DNA from 3 places in the Nocardiopsis sp. LDBS1602 genome. Region 1 is predicted to be linked to each of the others. Evidence: riboswitches for the same ligand, from Rfam matches in the RefSeq annotation. Region 1 holds a riboswitch; each other region holds the start of a gene.
What was found. Region 1 has a riboswitch for cobalamin ahead of metE (5-methyltetrahydropteroyltriglutamate--homocysteine S-methyltransferase). Riboswitches for the same ligand answer to the same signal wherever they lie in the genome.
Positions count from the first base shown of each region.

Region 2: linked by a shared signal. The riboswitch ahead of U9J66_RS16565 (nitrite reductase) and the one ahead of metE (5-methyltetrahydropteroyltriglutamate--homocysteine S-methyltransferase) in region 1 are both predicted to bind cobalamin.
Region 3: linked by a shared signal. The riboswitch ahead of U9J66_RS16540 (VWA domain-containing protein) and the one ahead of metE (5-methyltetrahydropteroyltriglutamate--homocysteine S-methyltransferase) in region 1 are both predicted to bind cobalamin.

Region 1 covers NZ_JAYLVW010000001.1:1,547,448-1,557,904, reverse strand. Annotated here, with positions in the region: gene U9J66_RS07105 (polysaccharide deacetylase family protein) at 1-541, opposite strand, end outside; gene U9J66_RS07100 (polysaccharide deacetylase family protein) at 825-2,363, opposite strand; cobalamin riboswitch at 2,552-2,766, shown strand; gene metE (5-methyltetrahydropteroyltriglutamate--homocysteine S-methyltransferase) at 2,906-5,191, shown strand; gene U9J66_RS07090 (DUF3558 domain-containing protein) at 5,313-6,350, opposite strand; gene U9J66_RS07085 (coiled-coil domain-containing protein) at 6,837-7,883, opposite strand; gene U9J66_RS07080 (methionine ABC transporter ATP-binding protein) at 8,528-9,484, shown strand; gene U9J66_RS07075 (methionine ABC transporter permease) at 9,481-10,206, shown strand; gene U9J66_RS07070 (MetQ/NlpA family ABC transporter substrate-binding protein) at 10,267-10,457, shown strand, end outside.
Region 2 covers NZ_JAYLVW010000004.1:310,776-321,232, forward strand. Annotated here, with positions in the region: gene U9J66_RS16555 (precorrin-2 C(20)-methyltransferase) at 1-100, opposite strand, end outside; gene U9J66_RS16560 (precorrin-8X methylmutase) at 97-762, opposite strand; gene U9J66_RS16565 (nitrite reductase) at 759-1,631, opposite strand; cobalamin riboswitch at 1,684-1,887, opposite strand; gene U9J66_RS16570 (Fur family transcriptional regulator) at 2,039-2,470, opposite strand; gene argG (argininosuccinate synthase) at 2,838-4,283, opposite strand; gene U9J66_RS16580 (anhydro-N-acetylmuramic acid kinase) at 4,606-5,781, shown strand; gene U9J66_RS16585 (sodium:solute symporter) at 5,873-7,375, shown strand; gene U9J66_RS16590 (RNA ligase (ATP)) at 7,425-8,507, opposite strand; gene soxR (redox-sensitive transcriptional activator SoxR) at 8,618-9,067, opposite strand; gene U9J66_RS16600 (DsbA family oxidoreductase) at 9,196-9,831, shown strand; gene U9J66_RS16605 (NADP-dependent oxidoreductase) at 9,828-10,457, shown strand, end outside.
Region 3 covers NZ_JAYLVW010000004.1:298,157-308,613, forward strand. Annotated here, with positions in the region: gene U9J66_RS16515 (cobyric acid synthase) at 1-460, shown strand, start outside; gene U9J66_RS16520 (cobalt-precorrin-6A reductase) at 457-1,251, shown strand; gene U9J66_RS16525 (ATP-binding cassette domain-containing protein) at 1,236-3,653, opposite strand; gene U9J66_RS16530 (cobyrinate a,c-diamide synthase) at 3,804-6,272, opposite strand; gene cobO (cob(I)yrinic acid a,c-diamide adenosyltransferase) at 6,266-6,880, opposite strand; gene U9J66_RS16540 (VWA domain-containing protein) at 6,880-8,955, opposite strand; cobalamin riboswitch at 8,989-9,127, opposite strand; gene cbiE (precorrin-6y C5,15-methyltransferase (decarboxylating) subunit CbiE) at 9,183-10,457, shown strand, end outside; gene U9J66_RS16550 (cobalt-precorrin-4/precorrin-4 C(11)-methyltransferase) at 10,438-10,457, opposite strand, start outside.

The DNA of each region.
Region 1 (10,457 bases):
AGGTCCGCAGCACCGGGTACAGGGTGTCGCCGTCGACCTCCTCGTCGTCGGCCAACTCGTCTCCGACGATCGCGTCGAGCTCGTCGAGGGCCTCCTGTCCGGCCAAGAGCTCGGTGGAGTGGGCGGAGCGGCCCGCGGTGGCGTCGTACCAGTGGGTGGAGTAGCCCTCGCGCATGCCGTGCATGTCCTCTTCGGAGCGCACCAGCCGCACCCCGAGGACGCCTTCGCCCGCGGCCACCAGCTCCCAGTCGACGCCCAGGCTCACCGGGTCCCGGGTCCCCGCGCGAAAGTCGGCGACCTCTTCGTCGACGCGTTCCTTGAGCGCCTCGGTGAACGCGTCGGCGGTCGGGAAGACGGGGAGGGTCACGTCGACGGCCACGTCCGGATCGGGGATGTGGGGATGGTCGTCGTAGTCCTCGGCGGAGGCGGTCCATTCGGAGATCCCCTCACCGGAACCGTCCTGGAGCACCGCCATCCGCTCGTTCCCGGACAGTCCGACGGCCTGTTCCCCGCAGGCCGTCAGGGCCAGGGACAGAGCCACCAGGGCCGTCCCGGCGCGGACCCGGATCGTCCGACCCTCGTGAGGCCGGGGCGGGGCCTGATCCGGTACGACTGAGTTCGATGACACGACCCGACTCCCTCGTCCCTTCGGCGGATGCTCTCCCGCGCTCGCTGGGAGCAACATAGGGGACAGCGCCCCGGCGCCCGGGGCACTGTCCACATGTGGACACCGATCCTCGTCGGTGGTCCTTCCGCTCTACCGAGGTCAGTCCTCCCCGCCCCGGTCGGCGGGGGAAACCTCCCCACCGACCGAAGCCGGGGTTCTACAGATCCGTCCCGTCCACGTAGACCTGTCCCGGTTCGGTGGTACCCAGGAGCTGGGACACGGTGACCATGGTGTAGCCGCGTTCGTCCAGCTCACGGATGATCTTGCGGGACGCGTCGATCGTGGTGTCGTGGATGTCGTGCATCAGGATGATGGCCCCGTCGGAGGCCCCGTCCAGGGCCCTCTCGGAGACCACGCCGGCCTTCCGGTCCTTCCAGTCGTTGGTGTCCACGCCCCACAGGATCTGCGCCAGACCGAGCTCCTCGGTGACCTGGTCGACCGTGCCGTTGCGGGAGCCGTAGGGCGGCCGCATCAGGTTCATCGTGTGGCCGGTCTCGCGCTGGACCAGGGCCTGGGTGGTCTCCAGGTTGGACCGCACGGCGCCGGCGCCGATCGTGGCCAGATCGGGGTGGTCCAGGGTGTGGTTGGCGATCTCGTGACCCTCGGCGTAGGCACGACGCACCGTCCAGGGGTGCTCCCTGACGGGGAGGCCTGTGACGAAGAACGTCGCCTTGGCGTCGTGGGCGGCGAGCATGTCCAACAGCTCGGGAGTGCGCCCGCCGGGGCCGTCGTCGTAGGTCAGAGCGACACAGCGCACCTCGGGGTCGGAACAGTCGACGGAGTCGTCGCGCGGGGACATCACCCCGGGCGCCGCCTCCACGGAGCCGTCCTTGTCGGCCTCCGGAGCGGTCTCCACGGTGAACTCGTCCACGCCGGTGGTGGCGGCGTCGCGTGCACGCAGACCGAACTCCGACAGCAGCCCCTCGGCCTCGTCACGGTCGATCACGGCGTGCAGACGCCCCTCCGAGACGGGGGCGATCTGTCCGTCGTCGAACTCCACGACCAGGTCGCCTTCGGAGGAGAAACCGACCGAGTCGTAGAGGGCGTCGATCGGGTACAGGGAGGAGGTCACCGCGGCGGTGTCGGAGACGGCCTCGCGTACCAGCTCGTTGAACTCCTCCAGTTCGGCCTGGCCGGCCAGGAGGGAGCTGGAGCCGCGGACCACACCGTCACCGGTCTCGTACCAGTAGATGCTGTGATCCTCGCGGGTCTCCTCGGAGTCGGTCTCGGTCGTGGTGACGCGTACGCCCACGATCCCGTCGCGTGCCGCCGTCAGTCGCCACTCGCCGGTCATCGAACGGGCCCCGGGCTCGGCCGCCTCGAACGCGGAGGCGCGTTCGGTGAGCGTGCGGTCCAGGAAGTCGGACAGCGGGTCGGCGTTGGGGATGACCGGATAGGCGACGGTGACCTCACCGCCGCCCTCATAGGAGATGGAGGTCTCCTCGAGGCCGGGGAGCGCGTCCGCGCGGACGTCGGTCAGCCCGTCCACCTCCTCGGCGGGGGGAAGGTCCTCCTCCGCCGACACCGTCGTGGCGTCGTCGGTGCTCGGGCTCATGCCGTTCGGGCCCGGTGGTCGGGTCGCCATGGACAGCAGTCCCACGAGCACCACCAACGCGATCGCGACCGTGAGGACGGGATGATCGGGGGTCATGGTCGGACGGTCTTGCTGCTTCACCTGGGGGTTCTCCACGTTCATCGTCAGACGAACGTCCGCGGGAGAGCGGGGGCATGCCTCTTCCACGCAACGCTGATAACGGGTGTGATGCCGTGCACAGGGCAGGGGTTCGCCCTCGTGCTCGGAGGAAGGGGGTACGCCGGGTACAGGGGCGGAGGGGGATCTCCCTATACTCCCAGCTGTGGAAGGTACACACTCCACCGAGTAATCGGAGTCCGTTCCGCGGACGTCGGAGTGTGTCGAAAGAGGGAACCCGGTGTGAGTCCGGGACTGCCCCGCAGCGGTGAGTGGGAACGAAAGTCGTCAAAGGCACTGGTGCTTCGACCCGACGGGTCGGACCCGGGAAGCGACGGCCGGTAGGCGGATCGACGTCTCGTCGAAGGTGCCCACGAGTCCGAAGACCTGCCTCCGCCCGGTGACGCGTCCGTGTCGCCGGTGGTCCCGTGCCCCGAGGGAGGGCCGAGGTCGCGAGACGGGTGTGTCCTTCGGCTCATCCGTGCTCCTCGCGTTCTCTCCCCTCTCCGGGATCGGTGCCCGGCTTTCGACGAGGGAGAGAAGCTTTCATGTCCACCACTCCGACGGCCTCCGGACCGTCCGTGCGCTCCACGGTGCACGGCTACCCGCGTATCGGTCCCCGCCGTGAACTCAAACGCGCCATCGAGTCCTACTGGAAGGGCGCCACCACCGCCCGGGAGCTCGACGACGTCGCCGCCGGCCTCCGTCGGGACGCCTACACCCGGCTGCGCGAGGCGGGTGTGGACGACATCCCGTCCAACACGTTCTCCTACTACGACCACGTCCTGGACACGGCGGTCATGTTCGACCTCGTGCCCTCCCGTCTTCCCTCTCCGGCGCGGGCGGAGGAGCGGGACGAGCGGCTCCGCCGCTACTTCGCCCTGGCCCGGGGCGTCCAGGGGGCGCCTCCGTTGGAGATGACCAAGTGGTTCGACACCAACTACCACTATCTGGTCCCCGAGCTCTCGCCGAGCACCCGGCCGCGTCTGGTCGACGACAAACCCGTCGCGGAGTTCCGTGAGGCCCTGGACGCGGGCTTTCGGACCCGGCCCGTGCTGCTCGGTCCGTTGACCTTCCTTCTCTCGGCCAAGGTCGCCGACGACGCCCCCGAGGGGTGGGAGCCCATCGAGCTGCTCGACCAACTCTTGGACGCCTACGTCCGGCTGCTGGCCGATCTCGCGGCGGCGGGCGCCACCGAGGTCCAGCTCGACGAGCCGATCCTGGCCACGGACGAGGGTCGTGCCGCCGTCGGGTACTTGGAGCGCTCCTACAGGCGGCTGGGAGAGGCGGAGGAACGTCCCTCCCTCCTGGTGTCCACCTACTTCGGTTCGATCGGTCCGGCGGCGCTACGGGTGCTCAAGGAGTCCCGGGTGGAGGCGGTCGGCCTCGACCTGGTCACCGACGGGGAGGGGTTCGAGGACCTGGCGGCCGTCTCCGGTCTGGGCTCCACACGGTTGGTCGCGGGTGTCGTGGACGGTCGTAACGTCTGGCGTACCGACCTGTCCTCGGCGATCGGTCGGCTGGGCACCCTTCTGGCCCTGACGGACGAGCTCTCGGTGAGCACCTCCTGCTCGCTGCTGCACGTGCCCATCGACCTGGACGCGGAGACCTCCCTGGCGCCGGAGCTGCGTGAGGCCCTGGCCTTCGCCGTGCAGAAGGCCGGAGAGGTGGCCCTGCTCGGTCGGATCCTCTCCGAGGGCGAGGCCGTCGACACGGGGGCCTCCACACCGCGCAACCCGGCCTTCACCGACGCCCGTGTCCGGGCCCGCCTCGACGCGCTGGGGCCGGACGCCTACGAGCGTCCCGAGGACAGGGGAGGACCCGACCGGGTCACGCTCGCCACGACCACCATCGGTTCCTTTCCGCAGACCTCGGAGCTGCGCCGGTCCCGTGCCGCCCACCGTCGTGGCGAACTGTCGACGGAGGAGTACCACCGCATCCTCCGCGCGGAGATCGACCGTGTGATCGCGCTTCAAGAGGACATCGGCCTGGACGTCCTCGTCCACGGCGAGCCCGAGCGCAACGACATGGTCCAGTACTTCGCGGAGCGACTGGAGGGCTACGCGACCACCGAGAACGGTTGGGTGCAGTCCTACGGGACGCGCTGTGTCCGACCCCCGATCCTGTTCGGAGACGTCTCGCGTCCCGAGCCGATGACGGTCGAGTGGATCACCTACGCCCAGTCGCGCACCGAGAAGCCGGTGAAGGGCATGCTGACCGGTCCGGTCACCATGCTGGCCTGGTCGTTCGTGCGTACCGACCAGCCGCTCGCGGAGACCGCCCGTCAGGTGGGTCTGGCCCTGCGGGACGAGGTCGCCGATCTGGAGAGGGCGGGGATCCGCCACATCCAGGTGGACGAGGCGGCCCTGCGGGAGCTGCTCCCGTTGCGGGAGGAACGGCGTGAGGAGTACCTGGACTGGGCGGTGGCCTCCTTCCGCCTGGCCACCTCGGGGGTCGCTCCGAGCACGACGATCCACACCCACATGTGCTACTCGGAGTTCAACCGGATCGTGGGCGGGATCGAGGCGCTGGACGCCGACGTCACCAGTGTCGAGGCGGCCCGATCGCGCATGGAACTGGTGGAGGCCCTGGGGCGGCGGGGCTACAAGCGCGGGATCGGCCCGGGCGTGTACGACATCCACTCCCCGAGGGTGCCCTCGGTGGAGGAGATCGAGGCGTCGTTGCGGCTGGCCGTGTCGCACGTGGAGGCCGCGAACCTGTGGGTCAACCCGGACTGCGGGCTGAAGACGCGCGGCTACGCCGAGGCGGAACAGGCGCTGCGCAACATGGTCGAGGCGGCCCGTAGGGTGCGCGCGGACCTCGCCGAGGCCTGATCCGGTCCGTGTCGTCGGGGGCTCGCCCGACGGCACGGACCCGGGTACGGCGAAGGGGCCGCGACACGAGGTCGCGGCCCCTTCTCGTGGTCGTTCCGCGAGGGAACGTCCGGTCGGGTCCTCAGGAACCGACGATGGCGAGGGCCTCGGCCGCAGCAGAGGTCATGATGTCCTCGGCGTTGTCGGGCATGGAGAGGTCCTCGGGGTCGACCGACAGACCATTGATCTGGTAGGTCAGCTCGATGTTGACGTTCGCGGTACGCACCATCAGGACGGCCACGGGGATGAGGTCGCCGAGGTAGTCGTACTCGGTGATCACGAGGTGGGCCTCGTCGCCCAGACCGTCGAGGGCCTTGTCCTCGGTGATGCTGTCCGCCGGGTAGTAGTCGTCGTTACCACCGGTGTAGTAGTCGACGCTGCTCTGGAACTCGCTGGTGGCGGCCTCGATGGAGTCCGAACCGCTGTAGGGCACCGAGTACGACAGGTTCAGGGAACCGTAGGCGTCGTCGGGGTTGCCCTCGGGGGAGTCACCGATGGTGGAGCAGGTGGCCGAGTTGTCGGACACGCTCTTGCCCGGGTCGGAGCTGAGCAGGAAGTCGCTCATGACCTGGTCGGTGTAGGCCTCGCAGGGCTCCTGGGGCAGCGCGTAGGGCGGCTCGCCGGAGGGGCCCTCGCCACCGGCGACGGGCTCCTCGGCCGGTTCGTCGGTCTCGACGGGGGCCTCGGTGGTGGGGTCGGGGGTGACGACCTGGTCGTCACCGCCACCGCGGGTGACGAGCATGATGATCACGGCGATCACGAGGACCACGATGATCACGCCGCCGCCGATGACCACCCAGAGGCCGGCCTTGCCGCCGCTCTTGGGGGGCTGGGGAGGCGGCGGGTAGGGGCCAGGGGCGCCCGGACCCATGGGGCCGCCCGGTCCACCGGGTCCACCGGGACCTCCGTAGGGCGGCTGACCGCCCGCGTACATGCCCTGGTCCTGACCCGGAGCGCCCGCGTACATGCCCGGGTCCTGACCCGGGCCGCCCGGGTAGGGGGCCTGACCGTAGCCGGGCTGACCGCCGGTGCCGGGCCCGTAGGGCGGCTGGCCTCCGGTGCCGTCCCCGCCACCATAGGGGTTCTGCGGTGGCTGGTTGTAAGGTCCGTTTTCGCTCATGGCTCCCCTCGCCCGGTGAAGTGCTGACCGTGTTGTCTGGGATGCGCGTGCGCAATGGTGGGTTCTCACGAGTTTCCCGTGGCGACCTTCGGCGGATGGCCGGTCGGGTGACGGCACGGGGAATCGTGGGGAGGACGGCCCGGGACCACCGTCGATCCGCGGGCGAGGGCGGACGACGGGGAGCGGGAGTTCCCTGCGTCGTGAGTGGATGTCCCGATGGGAGAACGGGGTTCGCCGTGCATCGTGGTCGGGGCCGGAGGAGAAACGTTCCGTGCCCGTCGAAGAGTCGGGACGTCAAGCATCCTAGCTGCGTAGAGGGACGAAAGGCAGGTCGGATCGACGATAGTGGGGTGAATCGTCACCATTTCGTGCCGGCCGAGCGGAGAATCACCCGAGGTGAGGCCTTATCGTGATCTCCCCTTCTGGACATTCGTGTCCTTTCGGGGATAAAGACGAGGCCCGGAACGGGGTTCGTCCCGCTCCGGATCAGAACATCGAGATGTGCACGTGGTCGAAGTGGTTCTCGGTGTTGTTGCCACGGTCCGACATCGCGCGCCAGCCCTCGTCACCACGACGGATGTCCCAGATCTGCTGGCGGTAGATGATGTACATGATCCCCAGGTCCTCGGCGTTGTCCTGGGCCCAGTGGGCGATGTCCCAGCCTCGCTGTTCCTGGTCCGCCGGGGGCTTGCGGCCGTTGGCGTCCACCATGAAGTCACAGGCGCGCCCCTTGGGGTGCTCGCCCACGACCCAGCCGCCCACCGCGCGGTAGCAGCCCACGCCGCCGACGTCGTCGCCGCGGCCGAACTCCTGAATGATCACGTCGCGCATCTGCTCGGTGCGCGGGGTGATGTTGTCCGGGGGCCGCATGGGCTGCTCGGGGTGGTCGGCGATGAGCCGGCGCACCTCCATGCGCCGGTCCTCCAGCTCGTCCATGTCGGCCTCGGCCTCGGCCAGTCGCTCCTCGGCGTTCTCCCTGGCGACCTGGTCCCGGGACAGGGCCTGGTCGAGCTGGTCGATCCGGTCCTGATTGCTGCTGGACAGGTAGTCGATGACGACCGCGCGGTCGATGACCTCGTCGGGTTCGGTGTCCACGAACAGCGACATCGACGGGTCGATGCCGCTGCTGGTGTAGGTGGCCACCGCGAGGGCGCGCACCTGGGCGCGGACCTCCTCGACCGCCTCGTTGGTGGCGTCGGCCCGGCTCTGGGCGCGCTCGGCCTCCTCCATGACCTGCTCCATGTCGCGGAGCTCGCCGTTGTACTCCTCGGTGAGGGCCTCGGCCCGCTCCTCCAGGGAGCCCATGCTCTCCGGCTCGCGGGGCGGAAGCGGCGCGGCGGTCGCGGGGGCGGGCAGGGCGGTGGCGGCCAAGAGCGCGGTGACCAGAGCGATCACCCGGGCTCGGCCCGGGAACGGGCCGGAGAGAAGCGCACGGGCGCCATCGGCGAGGGTCTCCCGCCAGGTGGCGTCGGTGGGGTCGGGCGCCCAGAAGTCGACGTAGTCGTCCACTCTGTTCAGATCGTCGGACTGCACGGTGTGGTCGCTCCTCGTGCCCGCGGGCGCCCTCACGGGCACAGGACGCCGTGGGCGCTGCTTCTCGTCATCTCCCGGACCGGTGTCGCGGCCGTCGCCGTGTGGGCGGGCCTCGACCTTCCTCGGTCGCCTCGGCGCGTGAAGGTCACGGGACGGTAATGAGTGTAGGCACTCTCTTGGGTGTTCGTGAGAGGCCGTGCGGCTTACCCCGGTGGTCATGGGGCTGATGTGGTCTAAATAACCATATTCAGGTCAACGATTTTGTCGACCGGCCGACGTGGTCATGGTTGAGTTGGTGCCGTGATGGCTCCTGAGCACGACGAAGCGACCCCCGCCTCCTCGGTGGACACCGCCCGGCGGCCTCTTCCGCTGCCCGGCTGTCGCTGTCGAATGCCCCGCTTCCGCTCCGCCTGAGCCCTTCGCTCCACCGGGGAACGCACGTCGAGCCGTGTCCGGGCTCCGGTCCCGAATCCTCTGGAGCCCCCGACCGCCGGTCCCTCCGGCGCGTCGACGCCGTCCACCGACCGGGCGCTCCGTACGCTCGGGTGTGGGCGTCAAACCCACGCTGATCCAGCCTTTCTCCGCGAAGCGCGGGAGCTGTGACACCACCGCCAGACGTCGATGGGAAAACCGTGATTGACGCAGTGGGTCTGCACAAGACCTACAGGTTGAAGAAACGCCAGGTAGAGGCCCTCAAGGGCGTCGACCTGCATGTCGAGTCCGGCGAGATCTTCGGGGTCGTCGGCCAGAGCGGTGCGGGCAAGAGCACGCTCCTGCGCTCGGTGAACCTCCTGGAACGCCCCGACGAGGGCAGTGTCCGGGTCGGTGACGAGGAGCTCACCGCCCTGCGCGGCTCCCGACTGCGCGAGGCCCGTCGGGGGATCGGCATGGTGCACCAGCACTTCGCCCTGCTCTCCTCGCGCACGGTCGCCGGCAACGTCGGCTTCCCGCTGGAGGTCGCCGGTGTCTCCCGCGCCGAGCGCTCGCGTCGTGTCGGAGAGCTCTTGGAGCTGGTCGGTCTGAGCGACAAGGCCCGCGCCTACCCCTCCCAGCTCTCCGGTGGACAGAAGCAGCGTGTGGGCATCGCCCGCGCCCTGGCCCCCGAGCCCAAGGTGCTGCTCAGCGACGAGGCGACCTCGGCCCTGGACCCGGCCACGACCGAGTCCATCCTGTCCCTGCTGCGCAGCCTGCGCGACGAGCTCGGCCTGACCATCCTGCTGATCACCCACGAGATGGACGTGATCAAGAGGATCTGCGACTCCGCCGCGATCATGGAGAACGGCGAGTTCCGCGAGTCCGGTCGTGTGCTGGACCTGATCGGTACACCCGGTTCCCTGCTGGCGCGCTCGCTCTTCCCGTTGCCGGACAACGGCGGCCCGGAGACCGTGGTCATCACCTACCCGCGCTCCTTCGACGAGCCCTTCATGTCCGAACTGACCCGCCGCTTCGACGTGGACGTCAACATCCTCGGAGGCGGGGTGGAGCAGGTGGCCGGCCAGTCCGTGGGCCGCCTGAGCGTCGACATGCGCGGTTCTCGTCGTGCCGAGGCGTTGACCTACCTGTCCGAGCACGGCCTGCTGGTCGAGGAGGCCGGAAAGTGACCACCGATCGGATCCTGTACCTGGCCGACGAGGGCAACGCCGTCACGGCCGTCCTCGACTTCGTCTACGACTGGCCGAACATGTGGCCCAGCCTGTGGCTCGGCACCCAGGACACCGTCTACATGGTGCTGTGGGCGACGATCTTCAGCGTGCTCGTCGGTCTTCCTTTGGGAGTCCTGCTGGTCACCACCGACCGGGGCGGGCTCACGCCGGCGCCGGCGGTCCGCGCCGTGCTCAGCGCCATCGTCAACATCGGCCGTTCCCTGCCCTTCATCGTGCTGATGGTGGCGGTGCTGAGCCTGACCCGCTTCCTCGTGGGGACCACGTTGGGCCCCACCGCCGCGATCGTGCCGTTGAGCATCGGCGCCATCCCGTTCTTCGCCCGTCTGGTGGAGACCTCTCTGCGGGAGGTGGATCGCGGGGTGATCGAGGCCGCCTACGCCATGGGAACCCGCAAGCTCACCATCGTGGGCAAGGTGCTGCTGCCGGAGGCGCTGCCCGGTCTGATCGCGGGTCTGGTGATGACCGTGGTCACGCTGATCTCCTACTCGGCGATGGCCGGCGCCATCGGTGGCGGTGGTCTGGGCGACCTGGCGATCCGCGAGGGTTACCAGCGCTTCAACGACCACTACCTCTGGGCGACCGTCATCCTCCTCGTCGTCATCGTGCAGATCGCGCAGAGCCTGGGCGATCTGTTGGTGCGCCGCCTCTCCCGGCGCTGAGTCCTTCCCCTTCCCCTCGCCCCTCCGGTCGGATGTCGAATCGACGGCAAGGAGAACGCCATGTCAGGGAGTGTGAAGGCGCCCCGGGGGATCGCCGTGTTCGGTGCGGTGGCCCTGCTGCTCACCGGGTGCGGAAGTCCCAGTGAACGGGCCGGAGGCGGCGAGGGGGACGAGGACCTGGTGACACTGCGGGTGGGGGCCAGTCCGGTCCCGCACGCGGAGATCCTGGAGTTCGTGGACGAGGAGTTGGC
Region 2 (10,457 bases), on a different contig from region 1:
AGGCGACGACGTCGGCCTCACCGATGAGGCGGGCCGCTTTGAGGGTGATCAGTTCGGGGTCTCCCGGACCCACACCGACACCTCGAAGACGTCCGGTCACTCTTCCTCCTTGGCCAGGGCGTTGAGGGCCGAGGCGGTCATCGCCGATCCTCCCCGACGGCCGAGCGCGACCACGTGGGGGACGTCGATCCCATGCCGTTCGGCCAGCTCGGTGAGGGCCTGCTTGGACTCGGCGGCGCCGATGAACCCGACCGGGCAGCCGATGATCGCGCTCGGCCTCGGGGCCCCGTCGATCAACATCTCCATCAGGTGGAACAGGGCCGTGGGGGCGTTGCCGACGGCGACGACCGCGCCCTCCAACATCGGTTCCCACAGGGAGACCGCGGCCGCGCTGCGGGTGGTGCCCCACTCTCGGGCCAGGGCCGGCACGCGGGGGTCTCCGAGGAGGCAGAGCACCTCGTTGTCGGCCGGTAGCCGGCTCCTGGTCACCCCGGTCGCGACCATGGTGGCGTCGCACAGGATAGGCGCGCCGGCCCGCAGCGCCGCACGCGCGGCGGACACCAGACCGGTATGGACGACCAGGTCCTCGGCCAGGTCGACCTGACCGGTGCCGTGGATCATGCGCACCGCGAGCCGTTCGGCGTCGGCGGGCAGGTGGTCGAGCCGGGCCTCGCTCCGGATGGTCGCGAACGAGTCGACGTAGATCGCGGGTCCGTCGTCGATGTAGTCGTAGCGTCTGGGCGGGCGTTTCGGGGTGGTCACCGTGTCCCTCCGGGGATGAGGACGCCACGCCGGGGCGTGACGACGAGTGCGTCGTGGCCGGCCGCGCGGGCCTCCTCCACGAGTTCCGTGATCGCGGCACGGTCCAGCCCCTCCTCTGGCACGGCCACGTGGCGGCCGCCGTCCGGGAGCGGGCCGTGCGGCAGGGGTGGTGCCGGGTCCGGCAGGCGGGGGTCCGGCCGGGCCGGTTCGGCCAGGGGGGAGGAGAGCTCGGTGACGTGCCAGGGCGCCGTGGGACCGGAGCCACGCCGTTCGAGGAAGGTCTCGGCGAGTCGGATCAGCGTCCCGGCGGCCTCGTCGAGGGGGACCGTCGCGCCCGGGTGTTCGCCGACCCGGAGCTGGGCCGACCGGTCGTCGAGGGCGGTCAGGCCCAGGTCACAGGTGCGGTCGAGCAGGTCACCGCGGCCGTCGTCCAGGACGAAGAGGAAACGGCCCGGAAGGGAGGCCAGACGAGGGTTCGCGCACAGCAGCCGGTCCAGTTCGGCCGCGACCGGCCGTAGGTCGGCCCGCCCTCCCGACGTGCCCGTGCACGGGGAGACCATCACGTTGCGGACCAGTTCGTGGGTGCGCGAGGGCAGGAGTCCGGTCGCCTCCAGGGAACGGAGCGCCTCGGGGTCCAGCCTCCCCTCCCGTCCGGGCAGGGCGCGCAGTTGGAGGTTGGCCCGACCGGTGACGTGGACCCGCCCGTCGCCGTACTCCTCGGCCACCGAGGACAGGGCGGTGAGCGCCGGAGCGGGTACGCGGCCTCCGATGAGGCGGAGTCTGACCAGGAGGCCGTCGTCGGCGGGCCAGGGGCGCAGGGCTCCGGGGCAGCGGTCGTGCCGGGTTCGGGGCACGGCGGTCGGGGACATGCGGGTCCTTCGATCAGGGGCCCGTTCGCGAGGCCCGCGGGAACCTGGCGGACCGTCACCGCCAGCGCCAGCAGGTCTTCGGACTCGGGGTCGACCGGTGCGGAACGCCTTCCCGGGCTCCCCGCCCAGTGGCCGTCCCGGGACCTCGGTCCCGGAACACGTCCGCCCGTCACCCTCACCGCTGCGCGTCAGTCCCGGATTCGCACCGGGTTCCCTGCTCCATGAGGTGGAGTTCGACTGGCCAGACGAGATTACCGTGTCCGGTTCGAGCGGATCGTCCCGGGGCCGCGGGGACCCTGCCTCGAGGGCCGGGAGACGTGATCAGGAGAGCGGTGGGCACGGCGAAGGGGACCCCACAGGGCCGGCACGCCCATGGAGGGCGCCCTGGGGATCGAGGGAGGGGGCTCTCAGGAGACGCGCGCCTCGGAGCAGGAGCCGCACAGGCCCCAGTAGACGACCTCGGCCTCGTCGATCTCGAACCCGTGGTCGTCGGAGGCGGTGAGGCAGGGAGCGTGGCCGACGCTACAGTCGACGTCGGCGATGGCGCCGCAGGAACGGCAGACGACGTGGTGGTGGTTGTCCCCCACCCGCGTCTCGTAGCGGGACACCGTGCCCTGCGGTTGGATGCGGCGCAGCAGACCCACGCCTGTCAGGGCCTTGAGGACGTCGTAGACGGCCTGGCTGGACACGGCGCCGATCTCTTCGCGCACGACGCGGATGATCGAATCGGTGTCCGCGTGCGGGTGGGCGTGCACGGCGGAGAGGACGGCCAGTCTGGGACCGGTCACCCGGAGCGCGGACTCGCGCAACATCCGCTCGAAGTCCGAGGGGGTCGGCATACTCGTTGGACCTTCCGTCTTTTCTGGATCAACTCAAATAATGTGATCGTTCCATTCTAATGGGGCGAGAGTTCCGCCGGGCCTGCCCACACCCCTGTCACCGTGATCGACGTCGGCGGCGGCGCGCGGATCACCCGACCCTCGAGCGCACCCTATGCCCGATCGTTCTCCCGATCCGGCCCGGATCATGCGCGTGGCCCGGCTTTCCGAACATCCGGACCCCGCACGCCATTCCCTCGGGGCCCTCGAACCCACCGGCGGAGAGGGCCGCGCCCGGGGGCGGATCTCACATTCACCGACCCCGGACATGCGACCGCCACCGGCCCCGGAAGCCTCGGGGACGGTGGCGGCGCGGTGGTCGCGAGGGTCAGTCCGTGCCGGACTCCATCGCGGCGTGGTCGAGCCACTCGGCGTCGTCGACCTCGCCGCGAGAGGCGATCTCCTGGGCGCCGCCCTCGGGCATGGCGCCGATGAGACCGGTCGAGGCCGCCTGGGCGGCGCCGATCGAGGTCGGGTGCTCGCTGCCGACCATGCCGAGCCGGGAGTAGTCCTCCAGCTTGGCGCGGGAGTCGGCGATGTCGAGGTTGCGCATGGTGAGCTGGCCGATGCGGTCGCCCGGACCGAAGGCGGAGTCCTCGGTGCGCTCCATGGACAGCTTGTCCGGGTGGTAGCTGAACGAGGGGCCCGTGGTGTCGAGGATCGAGTAGTCCTCGCCCCGACGCAGCCGCAGGGTGACCTCGCCGGTGACGGCGGTGCCCACCCAGCGCTGGAGCGACTCGCGCACCATCAGGGCCTGCGGCTCCAGCCAGCGCCCCTCGTACATGAGCCGGCCGAGACGCCGACCGTCGTTGTGGTAGCTGGCGAGGGTGTCCTCGTTGTGGATGGCGTTGACCAGCCGCTCGTAGGCGGCGTGCAGCAGCGCCATGCCCGGGGCCTCGTAGATGCCGCGGCTCTTGGCCTCGATGATGCGGTTCTCGATCTGGTCGGACATGCCCAGACCGTGGCGGCCGCCGATGGCGTTGGCCTCCAGGACCAGGTCGACCGAGGAGGCGAAGGTCTTGCCGTTGATCGTGACCGGCCGGCCCTGCTCGAAGCCGATGGTGACGTCCTCGGGGACGATCTCGACCTCGGGGTCCCAGAAGCGCACGCCCATGATCGGGTCGACGAGCTCGATGCCGGTGTCCAGGTGCTCCAGGGCCTTGGCCTCGTGGGTGGCGCCCCAGATGTTGGCGTCCGTGGAGTAGGCCTTCTCCGTGCTGTCCCGGTAGGGCAGGTCGCGCTCGGCCAGCCACTCCGACATCTCCTTGCGGCCGCCCAGCTCGTTGACGAAGTCGGCGTCGAGCCACGGCTTGTAGATACGCAGGGAGGGGTTGGCGAGCAGACCGTAGCGGTAGAACCGCTCGATGTCGTTGCCCTTGTAGGTGGAGCCGTCGCCCCAGATCTGGACCCCGTCCTCCAGCATGGCGCGGACCAGCAGGGTGCCGGTGACGGCGCGGCCGAGGGGGGTGGTGTTGAAGTAGGGCCGTCCACCGGAACGGATGTGGAAGGCACCGCAGGCCAAGGCGGCCAACCCCTCCTCGACCAGGGCGGCGCGACCGTCGACCAGGCGGGCGATCTCCGCGCCGTAGTCGGAGGCGCGGCCGGGCACCGACTCGATGTCGGGCTCGTCGTACTGGCCGATGTGAGCGGTGTAGGTGCACGGGACGGCACCCTTCTCGCGCATCCACGCGACCGCGACCGAGGTGTCGAGGCCTCCGGAGAAGGCGATTCCGACGCGCTCGCCGGCGGGAAGGGAAGTGAGTACCTTGGACATGACAATAAGCATGCACCCTTATGAATGAACATGCAATTCGGATCGGCGCGCGATCCTGTGACCCTCGTCATCCCACCACCCCCGACCTGCGGGTACCACCCTCCGAAACCGGGCCGCCCGGTTCGACCGGACCCCCTTCCTCCGCTCCCCGGCGACGACCACGACCCCGCGCCCCGGCCACCGTCCCATCACGGCTCCGACCAGAACGACGAGGGGGTGTTGACGCGGGGGGAGGCGCGGTATATCGCTGTCACACGGTGGGTCCGCGCACGGCAGGGGCGGGTGACGGACCCCGACGCCCCCTCCCCGCCCCGGGAGCCGCATGATCGTCATCGGTGTGTCCTCCGGCACCTCGGCGGACGGGATCGACGTCGCCGCCGCCCGGTTCGCCCTGGACGGCGACCTGATCCGGTTGACCCCGCTGGGCCACCTCGACCACCCCTACCCCGACGGTCTGCGGCGGGAGCTCCGTTCGGCCCTGCCTCCGGCGTCGACCACCCTGGAGACGGTCTGCCGGCTCGACACCCTGATAGGGCGCGAGTTCGGCAGGGCCGCGCTGGCCGGCATGGAGGCCTTCACCGAGGGCCGGGCCGACCTGATCTCCTCGCACGGGCAGACGCTCTTCCACTGGGCCGAGGGGCCCACCGTGCACGGCACCCTCCAGATGGGCGGACCCGCCTGGATCGCCGAGGCCACCGGGGTCCCCGTGCTCTCGGACCCGCGCACCGCCGACGTCGCCGCGGGCGGCCAGGGCGCCCCGCTGGCCGCCGTCCTGGACACCCTGCTGTTGGGCGAGCGGAACGAGGCCACCGCCGCGCTCAACCTCGGCGGGATCGCCAACGTGACCGTCGTACGCCCGGGGCGAGACCCCCTGGCCTTCGACACCGGCCCCGCCAACACCCTGCTCGACTCCGCCATGCGGCTGATCACCGACGGGGCGATCGACCTCGACGTCGACGGGCGGCTCGCCCGCTCCGGCGCCCCCGTCCCCGAACTCCTGGACCACCTGCTGGCCGAGCCCTACTACCGACAGGCCCCGCCCAAGTCGACCGGTCCGGAGCTATTCGGGCCCGACCACCTGGAGGCGGCCCTGCGCGCGACGGGCCGCCCCGACGACGGCGACCTGCTCGCCACCCTGGTCGAGCTCACCGCCGTCACCGTCGCCGACGCCCTGCGCCCCCACGGGGTCGTCGAGGTGCTGGCCTCCGGAGGTGGCACCCGCAACCCGGCCCTGATGGATCGGCTCGCCGCCCGGCTCGGACCGGCCCGGCTGGACACCGTCGACGCCCTGGGGTTGGACGGCGACGCCAAGGAGGCCTACCTGTTCGCCCTGATCGGCTTCCTGAGCGCGCACGGACTCCCCGCCGCACTCCCCGCGTGCACCGGGGCCCGCCATTCCGCCATCGCGGGCTCCTTCACCCCGGGATCCGGGCCGCTCCGGCTCCCCGAACCGGCCGATCGGCCCCCGCGACTCCTACGCGTCGAACCGGCCCCCTGATCCGGGTCGCCGACCTTCACGGGACCTCGGACCCGGCCCCCGTCCCCGGAGCCCACCGCCCGCCCCGTCGACCCTCCGGAGGAACCGCCCGGTGCAGACCATCGACATCGTCGTCATCGTCCTCTATCTGCTGTGCTCGGCCTGGTTGGGGCTGAGGCTGTCCGGTCGCCAACGCGACATCAAGGACTACTTCATCGGAGATCGGCGGCTGCCCTGGTGGGCCGTGTGCCTCTCCGTGGTGGCCACCGAGACCAGCGCGCTCACCGTGATCAGCGTTCCCGGGATCGCCTACCTGGGCGACGTCACCTTCCTCCAGGTCGCCGTGGGCTACCTGGTCGGCCGGATCGTGGTCGCCTTCCTGCTGCTGCCCCGCTACTACCGGGGCGAGATGACCACCGCCTACGCCTACCTGGGGCTGCGGTTCGGTCGAGGCATGCAGGCCACCGCCTCGGTCACCTTCCTGTTCACCCGGCTGCTCGCCGACGGGGTGCGCCTGTTCGCCGCCGCCATCCCGATGAAGATCGTCCTGGACTCGTTCGGTCTCGGCGTCTCCTACTTCGCGATCGTCGCGGTGATGGGCGCCGTGACCATCCTGTACACGCTGGTCGGCGGGATCCGCGCGGTGGTGTGGGTGGACGTGCTCCAGATGGGTCTCTACGTCCTCGGCGGGATCGTGGCCCTGGTGGTCATCGCCGTGAACCTGGACGTGAACTTCCTGTCGGTCGCGGCGGAGGAGGGCAAGACCCGGTTCCTCGACCTCACCTCCGACCCCGTCTCCTCCCCCTACGCGACGGTCACCGCCGTCCTGGGCGGGGCCCTGCTGTCGACCGCGTCGCACGGGGCCGACCAGATCATCGTGCAGCGGCTTCTGGGCTGTCGCAGCCTGCGCGACGCGCAGAAGGCCGTGATCGTCAGCGGGGTCGTGGTGTTCGCCCAGTTCGCGCTGTTCCTGACCGTGGGGCTGGCGCTCTACTCCTACTTCGAGCGGGCCACGATCGAACGGCTCGGGATGGGCACCTCCGACGAGCTCTTCCCGGTGTTCATCGCCGAAGGGCTTCCCCCCGGTCTGTCCGGGCTGTTGTTGGCCGGGATCATCGCCGCCGCGATGAGCACCCTGTCGTCGTCCCTGTCGGCGCTGTCGTCCTCCTCCATGTCCGACCTGTACCAGCGGTTCTCGCGCCGGACGCTCTCGGACGGCGAGGCCCTGCGCCTGAGCCGACTGTTCACCCTGGGCTGGGGTCTGGTGTTCATCGTCGCCGCCGCGATGTTCACCGGCACCGACAACCCGGTGGTCGAACTGGGGCTGTCGGTCGCCAGCATCACCTACGGAGGGTTGCTGGGGGCGTTCTTCCTGGGCTTGTGGGTGCGCCGGGCCCGCCAGGCCGACGCCGCCGTCGCCTTCACGGTGGCCGTGGCGACCATGGCCTGGCTGTTCCTGTTCGCCCCGGGATTGGTCGGGTTCACCTGGTACACGGCGATCGGCAGCGCCATCACCGTGGGTCTGGGCGCCCTGCTGTCCCTGCGCCATCGGGACGAGGCCCCGGAGATCGAGACGGCGGAACGCCCCTCCCCACTGGAGGAGGAGCGCCCCTGAGCCGCGGTCCGGGACGGGGCCACGACGGTCCCGTCCCGGACGGCGCGGATCATTCGTACTCGGTGCCGCCCTTGCGGGTGAGGTAGGCGTCGGAGACGAACTTGGCGATCGCGCGACCGCCCAGCTCCTTCGAGAACCGTTCCCTGGCCGGTCGGACCACGAGGCCCTCACGGATGTTCAGGGCGCGCCCGCTCCAGGTCTCGGCGCCCGAGGCCGCCGCGATCAGCAGGGCCTCGTCGTAGGGGCCCTCGTGGAGCACGGGGACCGCGGGCAGCCCCACCTCGGCGAGGAGACCGCCCAGGTCGGCGGAGTCGACCCAGACACGTCGACCGTCCACGTCCAGAGCGACGTCGAACACGGCGTACCCCGGCGCCTCCTCGGTCCGACCGGTCTCTCCGTAGCCCAGGTCCTGGACACCTGAGCCGAAGACCTCACCGAACACGCCGACCCTGCGGGCTCCGAAGCGCTCGGCCAGGGCGCGGGCGGCCTTGCCGACCTCGGCGGCGCGGACCGCCCTCCAGTACAGGTTCCCGTCGTCGGGGGCCAGGGCGAGGTTCTTGCCACCGTGTCCCTTCGAGGAGACGAACTCCTCGCCGCTCTCGGCCAGCAGCGTGTAGAGGCAGGCGGTGCCGTGGATCTTCTCGGTGGCGACGACCGGCTCGCCCGACTCGAAGACGCCCGGGTAGCGCTTGACGTTCTCGATCTCGATCCACCGGAGGAGATCCGGGGCGGCCACGACGTCGCCGCTCAGGTGCACGGGCACCTCCGGGACCCACTTGGTGATCCCGAGTTCGGCGGAGAGGTCGGTGCCGGCCTCGTGCTCGGCCGCCAGGTCGCGGTCGGCGAGCGCGGCGGGACGGCAGACGATGCCCTGGGAGAGTTCGCCTCGGAGCCGGATGGCCTTGACCCGGTTCCGTTTCGACCCCGCGAGCCGTCCGGTCAGACCGATCTCCTCGATGAGGTCCTCGGGCAGGAGGGCCCCCTCGGGGATGTAGACGGCCCAGTCGCCCGTCCGGTAGGCGCCCTTGGCCACGACCGCGTGGAAGAGCCCGACCTTCGCCAGCTCCAGGGCGTCGGCGTCGGGGTGCGGCAGGATCGTGAGTCGTTCGGCGGTGACCCGGAGGGTGGACATGAAAGGACTCCTGGGGGGAGGTGTCGATGCGGATGGTGTCCCGGCCACTATCACGGAGGACGTGCCGGGATCACAACGTCTTTTCCATCCCTACCGGACCGCTGTGACGATCAGGGGAAGCGTCGGGGGCCTGCGCCGTCCCGCCCGAGCACGTCGTCCGGGTTGGAGTAGGGGCAGGAGACCAGGGACAGACAGCCGCAGCCGATGCAGTCGGAGAACCGGTCGCGCAGGGCGGTCATCTCCTCGATACGCCCGGACAGGTCGTCGTACCACTCGCGGGAGATCCGGGCCCAGTCGCGTTTGGTGGGCAGCCCCTCGTCGGGGAGACCGTCGAGGGCCTCCTTGATGCGCTCCAGGGACATCCCCAGACGTTGGGCCGTTCGGATGAACGCGATGATCCGCAGCGTGTCCCGGCGGTACTCACGACGGTTTCCCGCCGTACGCCTGCTGTCGATCAGCCCGAGGCTCTCGTAGTAGTGCAGCGTCGAGACCGCCACGCCCGCGCGCTCGGCGATCTGGCCGGGCTTGAGCCAGGTGATCTCCGGGTCCAACGGCGGCACGGTCCACCTCCTCGTCCTGGGCGGTCCGATGTTCTCGGACCGTGCTTGACATCAAGTCCACTTGACGTAGTGGACTCTACGCGACGGCGGTCCGGACGGCGGGGCGCCGATCGATCGAGGAGTGGACGATGACACCGACCGTCTGGGCCGACGTGAGATGCCCCTGGTGCTGGATGGGGCACCGCTCCCTGGCCGCGGCCTTGGAGCGAAGGGACCGGAGGGAACCGGTGGTGCGGGCGAGCTATCTCCTCGACCCCCACGGGGAGGGACACCCGGGGCGGACGGTGCGCGAAGTGGCCCTGGCCTCCTGGGGAATGGACGAGGACGGCTGGCGGGCCATGCGGGACCGGGTGGAGACCGCCGGCCGCGCGTTCGGCCTGAGGATTCGGATGGACGGGGTCCCCGCCATCGATTCCCGGCCCGCGCACCGGCTGCTGAAGCTCGCCCAAGCGCGCGGCGTGGACCCCGAACACGCCTGGGACCTGGCCTTCTCCGCCCTTCTCGAGCACAACCGCGACCTCGGAGACCCCGAGGTCCTGCGCGACCTGGCGGTCGAGATGGGTCTCACCGCCGAGGACACCGACCCCCTGTGGTCGTCCACCGCGTTCGCCGCCGAGGTCGACGCCGACCATCGGGCCGCCATCGAGGCGGGGGTGCGGGCGGTACCGACCTTCGCCGTGGGCGACCGGACGCTGAGCGGGGCCCGGAGCGTGGACGAACTGGTGGAACTGCTGCGGGTCGGCGCCGAGGAGGTCGGCCGATGAGCGAGGGCGCCGAGCGTATGGAGGACACCACGATGCGGGCCGCCCTGATCGACGCCTTCGGCCCGGCGGAGGCGTTGGAGATCAGACGGATCCCCCGCCCCCTGCCAGGGCCGGACGAGGTGACGGTCCGGGTCAGGACCGCCGGGGTCCAGTTGACCGACGCCGCGATCCGGGCTGGCTGGACCCCGCCCGGGGCGCGGATCGACTTCCCGCAGACCCTGGGGAACGAGTTCGCCGGGATCGTGGTCGACGTCGGCTCCGAGGTGGGCGACCTGCGGGTGGGCGACGAGGTCGCCGGTTTCCGTGTACTGGGCTGTTACGCGGACTTCGTCGCGGTGCCCGCCACGCAGGTGGTGCGCAAGCCCGCGACCGTCCCCTGGGAGACGGCGGGCGCGCTGTCCGCCTCGGGCCAGACCGCGCACACGGCGCTCGAACTCCTGGACGTCCGTGAGGGGGAGACGCTCGTCGTCCACGGCGCGGCGGGCGGCGTCGGTTCGATGGCGGTCCAGTTGGCGGTGGCCCGCGGGGCCCACGTCGTGGGGACGGCGAGCGCCGTCAACCACGAGTACGTACGCTCCCTGGGCGCCGAACCGGTCGAGTACGGCGAGGGGCAGCTGCGGCGGATC
Region 3 (10,457 bases), on a different contig from region 1:
GGTGGAGGCCGAACCCGGGGCGTACGCGGAGGGGCTGGGCCTGCTCGACGTGCGCACCGACTTCACCCCGGACAAGACACTGAGGCTGCCGTCCGGCGAGGCGCTGGGGGCGCCCGTGGACGGCTACGAGATCCATCACGGCCGGATCACCGTGGGCGACGGCGTGGAGGCCTTCCCCGGCGGGGCCCGTTCGGGCGTCGTGTTCGGCACCATGTGGCACGGGGCGTTGGAGGGGGACGCCTTCCGTTCGGCCTTCCTCGCCGAGACGCTCGACCAGGAGCCGTCGGGGGTGGACTTCCCTGCCGCGCGCGAGCGACGGGTGGACCTGCTCGCCGATCTGGTGGAGCGGTACCTGGACGTGGACGCGCTGCTGGAGCTGGCCCGTTCCGGCGGCTCCGAGCCCATGCCCGTCCTGGCGCCCGGCGGCCCGCCCGCTCGCACGGCGGGGAGCGCCCGATGAGGCTGTTGCTGCTGGGCGGGACCTCCGAGGCCCGTGAGCTCGCCGCGCTGCTGGTCGAGGCCGGGGTGGACGTGACGTCGTCGCTGGCCGGCCGGGTGGCTCGCCCCCGTCTGCCGGTGGGAAAGGTGCGGATCGGCGGCTTCGGCGGTGTGGCCGGACTGCGCGCGGCCCTGGTCGACTACGACGCGGTGGTGGACGCCACCCACCCCTTCGCCCTGGGCATGAGCGCGAACGCGGTGGCCGCCCACGACGGGCTTCCCCTGCTGCGATTGCAGCGTCCCGGCTGGGAGCCCGACCCGGCCTGGCATTACGTCGACACCCACGAGGAGGCCGCGGAGCGGGCGGCCGCGCTGGGGGCGCGTCCGTTCGTGACGGTCGGCCGACAGGAGCTGTCCAGGCTGGTCCCGGCCCTCGGCGACCGCGCGGTGCTGGCCCGGGTGGTGGACGTGCCGGAGCCCGCTCCCCCGGCGGCCTGGCGGGTGGTGACGAGCCGCGGTCCCTACACCCTGGACGGCGAACGCGCGCTGATGACCGGGCACCGGGCGGACGTTCTGATCACCAAGGACTCCGGCGGCACCTACACCTGGCCGAAGATGGCGGCGGCTCGGGAGCTGGACGTCCCCGTCGTGGTGGTGCGGCGTCCACCGGACCCGATCGGGGTCCCCACCGTCCACGACGTGGAGACCGCCTTCGCCTGGGTGATCGCGCTGGAGCGGGGCGACGACCTCGACCGGGCCGGGCCCGTCCATGGAACCCGCCCCGACGACACGGGCTCTCAGGCGCCGACGTAGGCCGCCAGGTGCTCGCCGGTGAGGGTGGAGCGCGCGGCGATCAGCTCGGCCGGGGTCCCCTCGAACACGACCCGGCCTCCCTCGTGTCCGGCGCCGGGGCCCAGGTCGATGATGTGGTCGGCGTGCGCCATGACCGCCTGGTGGTGTTCGACGACGATGACCGACTTCCCCGAGTCGACGAGCCGGTCCAGGAGGGCCAGCAGCTGTTCGACGTCGGCGAGGTGCAGGCCGGTCGTCGGCTCGTCCAGGACGTAGACGCCGCCCTTGTCGCCCATGTGGGTGGCGAGCTTGAGCCGTTGGCGTTCGCCTCCGGACAGGGTGGTGAGCGGCTGTCCCAGGTGCAGATAGCCGAGCCCGACGTCGGAGAGCCGGCCCAGGATCCGGTGGGCGGCGGGCAGTCTCGCCTCACCGGCGCCGAAGAACGTCTCGGCCTCGGCCACCGACATGGCGAGCACCTCGGCGATGTCGCGTCCACCGAAGCGGTGTTCCAGGACCGAGGCCTGGAACCGCCGCCCCTCGCACTCCTCGCAGGTGACGGTGGCACCGGCCATCATCACCAGGTCGGCGTAGATCACCCCGATCCCGCCGCAGTTGGGGCAGGCCCCCTCGGAGTTGGCGCTGAACAGTCCCGGCTTGACCCCGTTGGCCTTGGCGAACGCCTTGCGGATCGGGTCGAGGAGCCCGGTGTAGGTGGCCGGGTTGCTCCGTCGGGAACCGCGGATCGCGCCCTGGTCGATCGAGACCACGCCCGCGTCGGAGGAGATCGAGCCGTGCACCAGGGAGCTCTTGCCGGAGCCGGCCACGCCGGTGACCACGACGAGCGTCCCCAGCGGGATGTCGACGTCGACGTCGCGCAGGTTGTTGGCCTTCGCGCCGCGGATCGGCAGGACCCCGGTGGGCGTGCGCGTGCTCTCCTTGACCCGGACCCGGTCGTCGAAGTGGCGTCCGGTGAGGGTGCCGGAGGAGCGCAGTCCTTCGACGTCCCCCTCGAAACCGACGCTTCCGCCCTCCGTCCCGGCCCCGGGTCCGAGGTCGACGACGTGGTCGGCGATGGCGATCGTCTCGGGCTTGTGCTCCACGACCAGCACCGTGTTGCCCTTGTCCCGCAGGTTCAGCAGCAGTTCGTTCATCCGACCGATGTCGTGGGGGTGCAGGCCGATGGTGGGCTCGTCGAAGACGTAGGTGACGTCGGTGAGGGAGGAGCCCAGGTGTCGGATCATCTTGACGCGCTGGGCCTCGCCGCCCGACAGGGTGCCCGAGGGACGTTCCAGGGAAAGGTAGCCCAGGCCGATGTCCACGAACGAGTCGAGGGTCCGTCGCAGGGTGGTGAGCAGCGGCGCCACCGTGCCGCGCGCCTCGCCTCCTCCGGCCTCGGCGCTCTCCTCGATCCCGTCGAGCCCCCGGACCCAGTCGGCCAGATCGCTGATCTGCATCGCGCAGGCGTCGGCGATGTTCACCCCTCTGATCCGCGATGAGCGCGCCCTCTCGGTGAGGCGGGTCCCGTCGCAGTCGGGGCAGGTGGTGAAGGTGACGGCCTCGTCCACGAACGCCCGGATGTGCGGCTGCATCGCCTCCCGGTCCTTGGACAGGAACGACTTGCGGATCTTGGGGATCAGCCCCTCGTAGGTGAGGTTGACCCCGTCGATCTTGACCTTGACGGGCTCGTGGTGGAGGAGGTTCCACCTCTCCTTGTCGGTGAACTCGCGGATCGGTTTGTCCGGGTCGACCAGCCCCGACTCGGCGTAGAGACGCACGGTCCAGAAGCTGTCCGACTTCCATCCGGGGATGGTGAAGGCGCCCTCGGAGATCGCCTTGGTGTCGTCGTAGAGGCGCGAGAGGTCGATGTCGGAGACCGTGCCGCGGCCCTCACAGGTGACGCACATGCCGCCGGTCCGGCTGAAGGTCGCCTTGACCGCCTTCCTCGCCCCGCGCTCGACCGTGATGGCGCCGCTCGCCTTGACCGAGGGCACGTTGAAGGCGAACGCCCCGGGCGGGCCGACGTAGGGGGTTCCGAGCCGGCTGAAGAGGATGCGCAGCATGGCGTTGGCGTCGGTGGCGGTACCGACCGTGGAGCGGGGGTCGGAGCCCATCCTCTCCTGGTCGACGATGATCGCGGTCGTCAATCCGTCGAGCAGGTCCACGTCGGGCCGCTCCGTGCGCGGCATGAACCCCTGGACGAAGGTGCTGTAGGTCTCGTTGATCATCCGCTGCGACTCGGCGGCGATCGTGTCGAACACCAGCGAGCTCTTGCCCGATCCCGAGACCCCGGTGAACACCGTGAGTCTGCGCTTGGGCAGGTCGACGGCGACGTCCTTGAGGTTGTTCTCCCGCGCGCCCCGCACGCGGATCAGGTCGTGGCCGTCGGCGGCGTGTCCGGAACCGGTGCTCATCGTCTCTTCCATCCCCTGGACCTCCTCGACGTCCACACCGATCCGGGCGGGTCGCCTGTCCGGCCACACGGTCGCCGTTGCTCGACGCCCTCCTCGGCCACGCGCCACATCGTGACACAGGGCGAGGACAGAACGGGGTGAACGCGACCGGCCCGTCCCGGATCAGGCCGAAGGGGCGGTGTCCGGGACGAGGCCGGCCAGGGCGGCCGTCAAACGACGCGTGATCTCCGGCGGGCGTACCGCCACTCGGATCCAGGAGGGGTCCAGCCCCGGGAAGGTGTCGGCCCTGCGCGCCGCGATCCCCTGGGCGCGCAGGCGCGCGTGCGCCCCTTCCCCGGCCCGCACGAGGACGAACGGAGCCCGTGAGGGGACGAACCCCACCCCGGCCTCGCGCAGCCCGGCTTCGAGATGGGAGCGCCATCCGTCGAGTTCACGGGCGCGGCGCTCCGCCTCGGGGACCGCCTCCTCCGAGGTACAGGCGATCATGGCCGCGATCGCGGGGGTGGACACCGACCAGGGCGTGCTCGCCCGTTCCAGCCCGCGCACGGCCTCGGAGTCGCCGACGAGGTATCCGGCCCTGATCCCGGGGATCGACCAGTGTTTGGTGAGACTGCGCAACACCACCAGCCCTTCGAACCGCTCCTCGACCAGGCTCTCCGGCTCCCCCGGCACCGCGTCCATGAACGCCTCGTCGACGACGACCAATCGCCCGGGGCGGCAGAGTCGACGCAGGTCACGGGCGGGGTGGAGAACTCCGGTGGGGTTGGTGGGGTTGCCCACGACCACCAGGTCCGCGTCGTCGGGGACGGCGTCCGGGTCGAGGACGAAACCTCTCTCGGCCGGGCAGAGCACGCTCGTGACGGCGTGTCCGGCCTGTTCGAGCGCGGCGTGCGGTTCGGTGAACTGGGGGTGGACCACGACCGGCCGTCGCCAGGAACGGAGCCGCGCGATCAGGGTGAACGCCTCGGCCGCTCCGGCGGTGGGCAGCACCTCGTCGACCCCGCGCCCGTGACGACGGGCGATCGCGGCCCGGGCCGGTGCGGGGTCGGGGTAGGCGTCGATCTCGCGCAGGCTCTCGGCGAGGGCGCGGTCGAGCCACACGGGACGCCGCCCCGGATGGACGTTGACGGCGAGGTCCAGCATCCCCTCGCCCACCTCGACGTCACCGTGGTGGCGGAGCGGGTCGGCGACGGGTTCCGCCACCGCCTCCGCCTTCAGGGACACGAGGTCGGGTGCCGGGACGGAGGCGGGCGCGGGTGGCGGGGTCGCGCGCGCGGCGTCGGCCAGACGTGCCGCGAAACGCGGACGGCCGGCCCAGTGGAGGTGCAGGTAGGAGGCGTGCAGCGTGTCGGAGGCGAAGCCCTCCGGAGCTCCATCGACGACCCAGGCCGGGCGTTCGGCGCAGGCTCCGGGGCTCATGCGGGTGCGGTGGAACTCGTGACCGGTGGCGCTCTCGCCCGCGCGGGTGAGCAGCGTGTCTCCGGGCGCGGTCGCCACCGGATAGCGCAGGGTGAGCCGCTCCGTCATCCGGGCGTGCGCGGGAAGGACCCCGGCCATGGCCCTGTCATCGAGCGACCCGGCCAGGTACAGCATGCCGGCGCACTCGGCGACGGTGGGCACCCCGGAGCGGACGGCGTCGCGCAACTCGGTCAGCAGGGCCCGGTTGGCGGCGAGCCGACCCGCGTACACCTCGGGGAAGCCGCCGCCGAGGTAGAGGCCCCGGGTCCCGGCGGGCAGCGCGGTGTCCACGAGCGGATCGAAGGCCACGACCTCGCATCCGGCGGCGGTGAGCAACTCCTCCGTCTCCGGGTAGCGGAAGGTGAAGGCCCGGCCGCCGGCCACCGCGATCACCGGCCGCGGACCGTCGGCGGCGGCGATCCCCGGTTCGTCGGCGGGATCCCAGGGGCGGGCGTCCAGGGCCGGGGCGGAACGGGCCAGCTCCACCAGCGCGTCCAGGTCGACGTCGCGCGCGACGCGCTCGCCGAGCCGTTCGACGGCGCGGGCCGACTCGGCCCGTTCGGCCGCCGGGACCAGCCCCAGGTGGCGGGAGGGCGCGGCGATCTCCTCGTCGCGGGAGACCACCCCCAGGACAGGGATAGGCATGGCCCGGGCGATCTCGGCGACGTTGCGGGCCGACCCGGCCTTGTTCAAGATGACCCCGACGACCTCGACCGCGGGATCGTAGGCGACCATCCCCGCCACCAGGGCCCCCGCCGAACGCGACATGCGGGACACGTCCACGACCAGCACCACGGGGGTCGCGGTCAGGGCCGCCACGTGCGCGGAGGAGGCGAACCCGTCGGTGCCGATCCGTCCGTCGTGCAGCCCCATCACGCCTTCGACGACGGCGATGTCGGCGCCGCGCGCCCCGTGCAGGAGCAGCGGCGCCACCCGCTCCTCGCCCACCAGGTGGGGGTCGAGGTTGCGGCCGGGCCGTCCGGTGCCCAGGGCGTGGTAACCGGGATCGATGTAGTCGGGCCCGACCTTGTGCCCGCTCACCGTGTGACCGGCGGCCCGGAGCGCCGCCATCAGCCCGGTCGCGATCGTGGTCTTGCCCTGCCCCGTCATGGGCGCGGCGATCATCAACCGGGGCGGGGCGGTCCCCTCCGGGCGGAGGGGGGACGTCACCATTCGATCCCTCGTTGGCCCTTCCGGCCGGCGTCCATCGGGTGCTTGACCTTGGTCATCTCGGTGACCAGATCGGCGGCCTCCAGTAGACGCGGGTCGGCCCGACGGCCGGTGATCACCACGTGCTGGCGTCCGGGACGGCTCTCCAGGGCGGCGACGACGTCCTCGACGTCGACCCACCCCCAGGCGATCGGGTAGGTGAACTCGTCGAGGATGAGCAGGTCGTGCGTCTGCTCGGTGAGCCTGCGCTTGATCTCCTCCCACCCCTGCGCGGCGGCGGCCGCGTGGTCCTCGGCCCCGTCGCGGTGGCGGATCCAGGACCAGCCGGAGCCCATCTTGTGCCATTCGACCGGGCCGCCCTCGCCGGTCTCCTCGTGGAGCCGGCCCAGGCGTTCCAGGACGGTCTGCTCGCCGATGCGCCACTTCGCCGACTTGACGAACTGGAACACCCCGATCCGCCAGCCCTGGTTCCAGCCGCGCAGGGCCAGACCGAACGCGGCCGTCGACTTGCCCTTGCCGTCACCGGTGTGGACGGCCAGGAGCGGAAGGTTGCGGCGTTGGCGTGTGGTGAGTCCGTCGTCGGGGACGACGGACGGCTGTCCCTGGGGCATCAGGCGGCCCTTTCTCGTACGGCGTCGCTCAGGGCGTCGGCGTCGACCTCGCCGACGGGCAGATGGTCGGCGTCCAGGCGGGCGGCGAGGGTGGCGGCCAGCCCCAGACGCAGGGGGCCGGACTCGCTGTCCACCACGACCGTGGTGACCCCGAGGCCGGCGACGTGGTCGGCGGCGTCCAGGGCACGACCGACGGCGCCCCGTCCCCCGGTGGCCCGGCCGTCGGTGACCACGACCAGGAGCGGACGCAGGCGCGCGTCGCGCAGGCGTTCCCGTCGGACCACCCGGGCAGCCTCCAGCAGCCCCTCGGCGAGCGGGGTGCGGCCGCCGGCGGGCATCTCGTCGAGACGGACGGCGGCCACGTCCACCGAACGGGTGGGCGGCAGCGTGAGTTCGGCCGTGCTCCCCCGGAAGGTGATCAGGCCGACCTTGTCGCGTCTGCGGTAGGCGTCCAGCAGGAGCGAGAGGATCGCGGTCTTGACCTCGGTCATGCGTTTGCGCGCGGCCATGGAGCCGGAGGCGTCGACACAGAACAGGACCAGGTTGCTCTCCCGGCCCTCCCGGATCGCGACGCGCAGGTCCTCCGGACGCAGCCGGATCCGCTCCCCCTCGCCCGGTCGTGAGGCGGCGGCCCGCACGGTCTCCACCAGGTGGAGCGAGGAGCCCCGGCCCGGGCCGGGGCGGGAGGCGCCGACCCGGCGGCCCCGGGTTCCGATGGCGCGGCTGCGTCGACCGTCGGCGCCCTCTCCGGTCCCCCGCACGGTGAACGTACGGGGGCGGTAGGGGGCGGCCGCCTTGGCCGTGGGGAGCGGGGCGGCGGACGGCCGGGACTCGGAGTCGGGGCGATCCTCGCCCACGGGTTCTTGCGGAGCGGGCTCCGGGATCGTCTCCGGCTCCGGGCCGGTCTCCTCACCGATCGGTCCGTCGGCCGGGCCCTCGGTGGGTTCGGGGCCTTCGGCGTCCGGTGCGCCGTCGCCCTCGGGCGGGGTGTCGACGGGGTCGTCGCCGCCGTCCGGGCCCGAGGGTTCCGGCGGATCGGGCGGGAGCTCCTCCTCGCCCAGGACCCGGTCGAGGAGCTCCTCGTCCAGCCCCGGGGCGTCGAAGGGGTTGCGCCTGCGCCGGTGCGGCAGGGCGAGGGTGGCGGCGCGGCGGATGTCGGCGCGGGTCACCTCGGTCCGCCCCTCCCAGGCGGCGTGCGCGACCGCCGTGCGGGCGGTGACGATGTCGGCGCGCAGACCGTCGACCTCGAAGGCGGCGCACACCTCGGCGATCTTGAGCAGCGCCGCCTCGGACAGCCGGACCCGGTCCAGGGCGTCGCGCGCCTCGGCGATACGCGCGGACAGGGCCCGCTCGGTCTCACGGTAGCGCTCGGCGAAGCCGGCCGGGTCGGTGTCGTAGGCCATCCGGCGTCGGACCACCTCGGCGCGGGCACGGGGCTCGGTCGGCGCGGCGATCTCCACGGTGAGCCCGAAGCGGTCGAGGAGCTGCGGGCGCAGCTCGCCCTCCTCCGGGTTCATCGTGCCGATGAGCAGGAAGCGGGCCGTGTGCTCCACGGAGAAGCCGTCGCGTTCGACGGTCACCCGGCCGGTGGCCGCCGCGTCCAGCAGGAGGTCGACCAGGTGGTCGTGGAGGAGGTTGACCTCGTCGACGTAGAGCAGCCCGCGGTGGGCTCGGGCCAGTAGTCCGGGTTCGTAGGCGACCTGTCCTCGGGTGAGCGCCTGCTCCAGGTGCAGGGAGCCCAGGACCCGGTCCTCGGTGGCGCCGACGGGGAGTTCGACCAGCCGGACCGGCCGGCTCTCCACCGGGGTCTCGGGGCCGAAGGGACCATCGGGCGAGTGCTGTCCGGGGTCGGCCGGATCCACGGAGAAGCGGTCCCCGCAATGGACGTCGATGGGCGGCAGCAGGGAGGCCAGCGCCCGCACCGCGGTGGACTTGGCGGTGCCCTTCTCGCCGCGGACCAGGACGCCGCCGATCTCCGGCGAGACGCTGGTCAGGACCAGGGAGAGTCCGAGGTCGTCGAGGGGTTCGGTGTCGCAACCGACGATCGCGGAGAAGGGAAAGTGCGAAGACCGCAATGGCATGTGAGGCTCCCGCTCGTTTCGCCATACGTCATGGGCGGGCGCGAGGCCGGTCTTCGGACTTGCCGGGTCCTCCTCACGGAGGCTCGGTTCACCGCAGCGGGCCTGTGCCGGAATCTCACCGGGCTTCCCAGATTCTCCCCTCCCGCCGTCACCACCGTTTCCGATGGCCGGGCGGGCAGGGGCACCTCGCGCCTGTTGCCCGCCACGATAGCGTCAGGGCCATGAAGGACGACACGCGCCCTCCCCGTCGGGCGCCCGGCCGGGCCCTGCCGGGCGAGACGCCCCTCCCCGCCGAAGGGGTCGGGATCACCGTCGTCGGTGTCGGGGCCGACGGCTGGTCCGGGCTGCCCGAACGCCTGCGCACGCTGGTTCTGGAGGCGGAGGTGGTGCTGGGCGGCCACCGGCACCTGTCCATGCTTCCGGAGACGCCCGGGCAACGCCGCGAGCCCTGGCCCTCCCCGCTCCGTGAGGGGCTGCCCGACCTGTTGGCCTCCCTCGACGGGGCCCGTACGGTGGCGCTCGCCTCCGGAGACCCGTTGGTGTCGGGGATCGGCACCACCCTGATCGACGCGCTGGGTCCCGAGACCGTACGTCTGGAACCGGCCGTCTCCTCCGTCGCCCTGGCCCGCGCCCGTATGGGGTGGCCCGCCGAACGGTGCGCCGTGGTGAGCCTCGTCGGCCGGGACCCCCGCCCGCTTCTGCGCAGACTCGCGCCGGGACGTCGTGTCCTGGTGCTCTCCTCCGACGCGGGCACGCCCGCGACGGTCGCCGGGATGCTGGTCGGCGCCGGGTACGGAGAGAGCCGGATGACGGTCCTGGGCGACCTGGGCGCGCCCTCGGAGTCACGGTTGGAGGGCACGGCCGAAGGATGGGCGTCCATCCCCGTCGAGAAGGTCTCCGCCCTGCACGTGCTCGCCCTCGAACTCGCCGGACCGGTCGGGTACGGCCTGGTCACCGGACTTCCCGATGACGCCTTCGAACACGACGGCCAGCTCACCAAACGGGACCTGCGCGCCTCGGCCCTGGCCCGATTGGCGCCCTCGCCCGGACAGCACCTGTGGGACGTGGGCGCGGGGGCCGGATCGATCGGCATCGAGTGGATGCGCGCCCACCCGACCTGCTCGGCCGACGCCGTGGAGGCGAACGCCGACCGGGCGGCGCGGATCGAACGCAACGCCGGACGGCTGGGGGTCCCCGGTCTCCGGGTGGTCACCGGCCGGGCCCCGGAGGCGCTGGGCGATCTCGCCGGGCCCGACGCGGTGTTCGTCGGCGGTGGCGCGACCCGGCCGGGCGTACTCGACGCCTGCCTGGACGCCCTGTCGCCGGGCGGCCGGCTCGTGGTGCACGGCGTGACCCTGGAGACCGAGGCCCTGCTCGCGGACGCCCGCCGTCGTCACGGCGGAGAGCTCACCCGGATCCAGGTCGAGACCGCCGCGCCCGTCGGCACCTTCACCGGGTGGACGCCCGCGCGCACGGTCACCCAGTGGGCTCTGACG